Kineosporia succinea: one gene and its partner. The protein of the gene in region 2 interacts with the protein of the main gene of each other region in a pairwise test. Links are inferred from orthologs where the notes say so. Each region holds a gene or a part of one and is shown on either strand. Other genes may lie near its edges. The genes, in order: rlmB and J2S57_RS14920.

What was found.
Region 1: the proteins of J2S57_RS14920 (region 2) and rlmB interact in binary tests that used the Escherichia coli proteins (3 or more experiments, as listed by UniProt). The link is inferred for Kineosporia succinea from one-to-one orthologs.

Annotation. Positions count from the first base shown.
Region 1 is NZ_JAUSQZ010000001.1:3,157,628-3,160,934, forward strand. Bases 211-3,209 are described here. They hold rlmB (23S rRNA (guanosine(2251)-2'-O)-methyltransferase RlmB), read left to right. Parts: upstream 211-1,207; coding sequence 1,208-2,212; downstream 2,213-3,209. Other genes in these bases: cysS (cysteine--tRNA ligase), read left to right, coding at 211-1,218; J2S57_RS13850 (DUF4032 domain-containing protein), read right to left, coding at 2,285-3,209. In the rest of the region: more of cysS, read left to right, coding at 1-210; more of J2S57_RS13850, read right to left, coding at 3,210-3,307. UniProt on the Escherichia coli protein: Specifically methylates the ribose of guanosine 2251 in 23S rRNA.
Region 2 is NZ_JAUSQZ010000001.1:3,392,974-3,396,100, reverse strand. Bases 167-2,985 are described here. They hold J2S57_RS14920 (NAD(P)H-hydrate epimerase), read right to left. Parts: upstream 2,409-2,985; coding sequence 924-2,408; downstream 167-923. Other genes in these bases: glmS (glutamine--fructose-6-phosphate transaminase (isomerizing)), read right to left, coding at 2,560-2,985; alr (alanine racemase), read right to left, coding at 167-665. Also shown: more of alr, read right to left, coding at 1-166; more of glmS, read right to left, coding at 2,986-3,127. UniProt on the Escherichia coli protein: Bifunctional enzyme that catalyzes the epimerization of the S- and R-forms of NAD(P)HX and the dehydration of the S-form of NAD(P)HX at the expense of ADP, which is converted to AMP.

The DNA of each region.
Region 1 (3,307 bases), 240 kb from region 2 along the record:
ATCGACGACAAGATCCTCGCGAAGTCGGCCGAGGCCGGGCGCGACTGGTGGGCCCACGCCTTCCGGTTCGAGCAGGAGTTCACCGCCGCCTACGACTCGCTCAACGTGCTGCGGCCCACCATCGAGCCGCGGGCCACGGGGCACGTCATCGAGATGGTCGAGCTGGTGCAGCGGCTGATCGACGCCGGTCACGCCTACGTCGCGGCCGACAACTCGGGTGACGTGTACTTCGACGTGCGCTCCTTCCCGGAGTACGGGTCGCTGACGCGTCAGAAGGTCGACGACATGGAGGCCGCGGCCGACGCCGACCCGAACGCCCGCAAGAAAGACCCGCGCGACTTCGCGCTCTGGAAGAGCGCCAAGCCGGGCGAGCCCGTCACCGCGTCCTGGCCCGCACCCTGGGGGCGCGGCCGGCCGGGCTGGCACCTGGAGTGCTCGGCGATGGCCACCCGCTACCTGGGGGCCGAGTTCGACATCCACGGCGGCGGTCTCGACCTGCGCTTCCCGCACCACGAGAACGAGCTGGCGCAGTCCCGGGCCGCCGGCGACGGCTTCGCCCGGTACTGGCTGCACAACGCCTGGGTCACCATGTCCGGCGAGAAGATGAGCAAGTCGCTGGGCAACACCATGACGATCGCCACGCTGACCGAGAAGGTCCGGCCGGTGGTGCTGCGCTACGTGCTGGCCACGCCGCACTACCGCTCGAACATCGAGATCAGCCCGGACTCGCTGGCCGACGCCACGGCCGCCTACGAGCGCATCGAGAACTTCGTGCACCGGGCGGTCGAGCGGCTCGGCGGCCAGGGCACCACCGACGTCGTGCCCAAGGCGTTCGCCGAGGCCATGGACGACGACCTGGGCGTGCCCGCGGCCGTCGCGGTGCTGCACGACACCGTGCGCGAGGGCAACCGGGCGCTGGCCGAGAAAGATGCCACCGCCCTGCAGGAAGCGCTGTCGCACGTGCGCGGCATGACCGCCGTGCTCGGTCTCGACCCGCTCGAAGAGGCCTGGGCCACGGGCGGTTCCGAGGACGGTCGGCTCGCGGCCGCGCTCGACGTGCTGGTGCGGGCCGAGCTCGAGGCCCGCGCGACGGCGCGCAAGGAGAAGGATTTCGCCACCGCGGATGCCATTCGCAACCGGCTCACCGCAGCCGGGGTGGCAGTGGAAGACACGCCTGAGGGCGCTCGCTGGAGTCTGGAGGCCGAAAGTGGCCGGTAATTCGTCGCGTAAAGGGGCTACTCGCAACCCCGGTTCGAAGAAGGGTGCGACGGTAGGAACCGGCGGCCAGTCCCGTAAGCGCCTGGAGGGCAAGGGCCCCACGCCCAAGGCCGCCGACCGTGACTACCATCCCGCCGCCCGCCGGGCCAAGGCCGCGGCCAAGAACGCCATGAAGGCGTCGGGCAAGGGCACCGGGCGGCCCTCGTCCACCGGTGGCCGCTCGCAGCAGCGCCGCTCGTCGTCGTCCGCCAGTTCGGAGATGGTCGCCGGCCGCAACCCGGTGGTCGAGGCGCTGCGGGCCGGCGTGCCGGCCAAGGCGCTCTACGTGGCCACCGGCATCGACAACGACGACCGCGTCCGCGAGTCGCTGAAAACCGCCGCCGACGCCGGGCTTCCGCTGCTCGAGGCCTCGCGCACCGACCTCGACCGGCTCACCGGCGGGGCTGTGCACCAGGGCCTCGTGCTGCAGGTCCCGCCCTACGACTACGCGCACCCGAGCGATCTGCTCGAGCTCGCGGTCGACAGCGGAAGGCCGCCGCTGCTGGTGGTTCTCGACGGGGTGACCGACCCGCGCAACCTGGGTGCAGTCGTCCGTTCGGTGTCCGCGTTCGGTGGCCACGGCGTCATCGTGCCCGAGCGCAGGGCGGCCGGTATGACCGCCACCGCCTGGAAGACCTCGGCCGGGGCCGCTGCCCGCACCCCGGTCGCCCGAGTCGCCAACATCAACCGGGCGATCGAGTCACTCAAGGCCGCCGGGCTTTTCGTGGTCGGTCTGGACGCCGGCGGCGACGTCGAGCTGCCCGGCCTGGAGCTGGCCACCGGCCCGCTCGTGCTGATCGCCGGCGCCGAGGGCAAGGGCCTGTCCCGCCTGGTGCGCGAGAACTGCGACGCGATCGCCTCGATCCCGATGATCGGCGGCACCGAGTCGCTCAACGCCAGTGTGGCGATGGGCGTTTCGCTCTACGAGGTGTCGCGTCTGCGGGCGTCCCGGTAAACCAGCAAAACACCCATGGTGGACGTCCCGGTCGAGGTGACCGGAACGTCCACCATGGGTGCTGGGGGCTTTTCAGATGATCGGATCGCTCACGACCGGCATCTCCTGGGTGTCGACACCCAGTACGGCCTTCTCGTCGGGCCGGTGCACCAGCACGTTGCGGATGTAGCTGGCGACCGCCTCGTCGATACCGATGTCGCGGCCCTTGTTCTCCGAGATGAACCACGCGTGCTCCAGCACCTCGTGGAAGATCTCGGCCGGGGCCAGTTTTCCGCGCATGTCGGCCGGGACGGCCCGCACCACCGGCTCGAACCGGCGGGCCAGCCACTCGTGCGAGATCACGTCTTCGTCGATGCCCTGCCGGTCGGTGGCGGCGCGGTAGGTGTCGAGGTCGTTGAGCAGCCGCCGGGCCTGGTTCTCCTCGACGTCCAGACCGGTCAGCCGCAGCAGACGGCGGCGGTGGTGCCCCGCGTCCACCACCTTGGGCTGGATCTCGATCGAGGTGCCGGTGACGTCGGTGTTGATGTTCAGCTCGCCGACGTCGAAACCCAGGTCGTTGAGACGGCGGATACGGGCCTCGACCCGCCAGCGCTCGTCCGGCTCGAAGGCCTCCTTGGCGGTGAGCTCCGACCACAGGGTGCGGTAGCGCTCGATGAACGCGTCGGCGGTCTTCACCGGGTCGAGGCTCTCGTCGAGCAGGCCACCGGCCTCGAGGTCCATCAGCTCGCCGGCGATGTTGGTGCGCGCCAGGTCGAGGTCGTGCTCGCGCTGCCCCCGGCTCAGGGTGTCGTACAGGTCGCCCGTCTCGGCGTCGACCAGGTAGGCGGCGAAAGCGCCCGCGTCCCGCCGGAAGAGCGTGTTCGAGAGTGAGACGTCGCCCCAGTAGAAGCCGCTCAGGTGCAGACGCACCATTAGCACGGCCTGGGCGTCGACCAGCCGCATCACCGGCTCCGGGCCGATGGCCTGGGAGAAGACCGCGCGGTAGGGCAGTGAGAACTGCAGGTGCCGGGTGAGCAGCACCGGGTCGAGGTCTTCACCGTTGGCGTCGGTGCGCCCGGTGATGATGCCCAGCGGCTCGACCGCTGGCAGGCCCAG
Region 2 (3,127 bases):
CGGGCCCCGGCCTGCTCGGCCACCTCGAGCGCGGCCCGGAAGGCGGCCAGCTGCAACTCGTTGACCGGGTTGGCGGGTGCGTCCGACTCGACGAAGTGGGAGAACGCGCCGACCACCGAGACCAGGCCGTCCGCCTGCAGTTTCAGGGCGTCTTCGACCAGCTGGGGCCAGTCGGCGAGGGTGCAGCCGTTGCGGTTGAGACCGGTGTCGACCTTGAGCTGCACCCGGGCGGCCCGGCCCTGATCGCGGGCGGCCGCGGCGATCTCGGCCAGGGCCCAGGGGGCGCTGACGCCGATGTCGACGTGATGCTCGATCGCGGCGGCGAACTGGTCGCCGGGCACCGTCAGCCACGACAGCACGGGCACGGTGATGCCCGCCGCCCGCAGCTGCAGCGCCTCGGAGATCTGGGCGGTGCCGAGCCACGAGGCGCCACCGGCGAGCGCGGCGCGGGCCGAGGGCAGCAGGCCGTGCCCGTAGGCGTCGGCCTTGACCACGGCCATGACCGCGGCGGTGGGGGCGAGACCCCGCAGCACGCGGACGTTGGCCGCGATCGCGTCGAGGTCGACCACCGCCGCGGAGGGCAGGCCGGGAGGAAGACTCACAGCACCGCTGCTGATTTCAGCCTGGCTGATGCCGGACGGTCCGGCGGCTTCGGGCACGCTCATAACCGCTGATTGTCGCAGGCAGGGCGGATGCCCGCCGCCCCTGGCTTTTCACCCTCGTTGTGATCAGCCTGACGCGACCACCGGGAGAGGCGGGCCCGATCAGCGGCCGGACCCGACCGTGGGCAGGGGCCCGGGCACCACCCGGAGACGTATCACCCGGCGGGAGAAGCCTCGGGAGGCGGCCGTGAGCGTGCGCGCCCGAGCCGCCACGCCACGCGTCCCCCAAGGTTTGCGGTGTTCTCCAGTGCCGCAGCAACTTCAGTGCCGCAGCAACTTCGCCACCGTCGCCGGCACCTGAGAGGCCACGTCCAGACTCACGATCGGCCCTCCCCCCGACGCCGCGGCTGCCGCCTTCCCGTGCACGAACGCCGCCACGCTCCCCGCGTCGAACGGGCTCAGCCCACTCGCCAGCAACGCCCCCGCGATCCCGGCCAGCACGTCCCCGGCCCCCGCCGTCGCCAGCCACGACGGCGCCTCGGCCTGACTGCGCGCGTGCCCGTCCGGCCGCACCACCAACGTCGTGGCGCCCTTGAGCAGCACCGTCGCGCCCGTCAGCCGGGCCGCCTCGTGCGCGAACCGGTACGGCTCCGCCTCGACCTCCTCGCGCTGCGCCGGAGACCCCAGATCGCTCAGCAGCCGCGCCAGCTCACCCGCGTGCGGTGTCAGCAGCAGCCGGTCGGAACGGTCGGGCACGACCCCGGAGGAGTCGGTGTGCCCCCGCAGCTCCCCCGGGAACAGCCCCAGCGCCCCGGCGTCGAGCAGGCACGGGTGATCGCTCTCCAGCGCGTCGTGAATGGCCTCGGGCTGCTGGTCGGCGGCGTCCGGCACCACGCCCGACCCGAGCAGCCAGGCCTGCACCCGTCCGGGCCCCGCGACCACCTCCGGCCAGGCCGAGCGAACAGCCGCGGTGGCGTCCTGCGGCCCGACGTAACGCACCATCCCGACCCCCGTGCGCAGCGCCCCGGCCACCGCCAGCACGGCCGCTCCCGGGTACCCGGCCGAGCCGGCGACCACGCCCAGCACGCCCCGGCGGTACTTGTCCGCACTCGGCGGCGGCACCGGCCAGAGCCGGGCCACGTCGGCCTCGGCCAGCCGCGCGACCAGCGGCTCGGCGGGCAGGTGCGGCCCCAGCCCGATGTCGACGACCTCCAGGTCACCGGTCGCGGCACTGGCCGGAGGCAGCAGCAGGCAGGCCTTGGCCGCGCCGAAAGTGACCGTCAGATCGGCGAACACGTGCGGCGAGAGCACCCCGCCGGTGTCCGGGTCGACGCCGCTGGGCAGGTCCACGGCGATCACGGCGGCGTGGTCGGGGATCCGGTCGACCAGCCCGGCCGCCGGTTCGCGCAGCCCCGGGCGTCCGCCGAGACCGAGCAGACCGTCGACCACCAGGTCGGCGGCCTCCATCGCGGTCCACGCCTCGACCGCCGTGTCCGGCCCGACCTGCACGCAGCGGCCACCGGCGGAGGCGAGCGCGGCGGCCCCGCCCGCGTGAACCGTCGAGGACGTCAGGAGCGCCGTGACGGCCACCCCCCGGCGCACCAGGCGGACCCCGGCGAACAGGGCGTCGCCACCGTTGTCACCGGGCCCCACGAGAAGAACCGCCCGCCGGCCGGACACGTGACCGGTGCGTTCCCGCAGCACCCGGGCGCAGCTCACGGCGAGTCCCGCGGCTGCCAGCTGCATCAGGGCGCCCTCGGGCACCCCGGCCATCACCTGCTGCTCGGCCTTGCGCAGATCTTCCACGCGATAGGCCGTCGGACCGCGCCCCGCCTTTGGGTTCATTCACTCATCTAAGCAACAAGAGCCGGATGAGCATCCCTACCCGTGCGTCGAGCGGCCGAACGGGCACCGCACGTGACGTACACGCACAGTGCAACCGTCCGACCAGCGGCGACTACTCGACGGTGACGGACTTGGCCAGGTTGCGCGGCTGATCCACGTCCAGCCCCTTGGCCGTCGCGAGCTCACAGGCGAACACCTGCAGCGGCACGACAGTGACCAGGGGGGCCAGAAGGGTCGGCGTCTGCGGGACGTAAATCACCTCACTGGCGTACGGCACCACGTCGGTGTCACCCTCCTCGGCGATCACGATGGTGCGCGCGCCCCGGGCGTTGATCTCCTGGATGTTGGAGACCACCTTGGCGTGCAGCGAGTCGCGGCCGCGCGGCGAGGGAACGATCACGAACACCGCCTGGCCGGGCTCGATCAGCGCGATCGGCCCGTGCTTCAGCTCACCGGCGGCGAAGCCCTCGGCGTGGATGTAGGCGAGCTCCTTGAGCTTGAGCGCGCCCTCCATCGCCACCGGGAAACCGACGTGCCGGCCGAGGAACAGCACCGAGCGGGTGTCGGCCATCCAGCGGGCCATCGTGCGCACCTGCTCCAGGCCGTCGAGCACCTTCTGGATCTTGTCGGGCATGGCCTGCAGCTGGCCGACGATCTCGCGGATCTCGTCGTCGAACTTG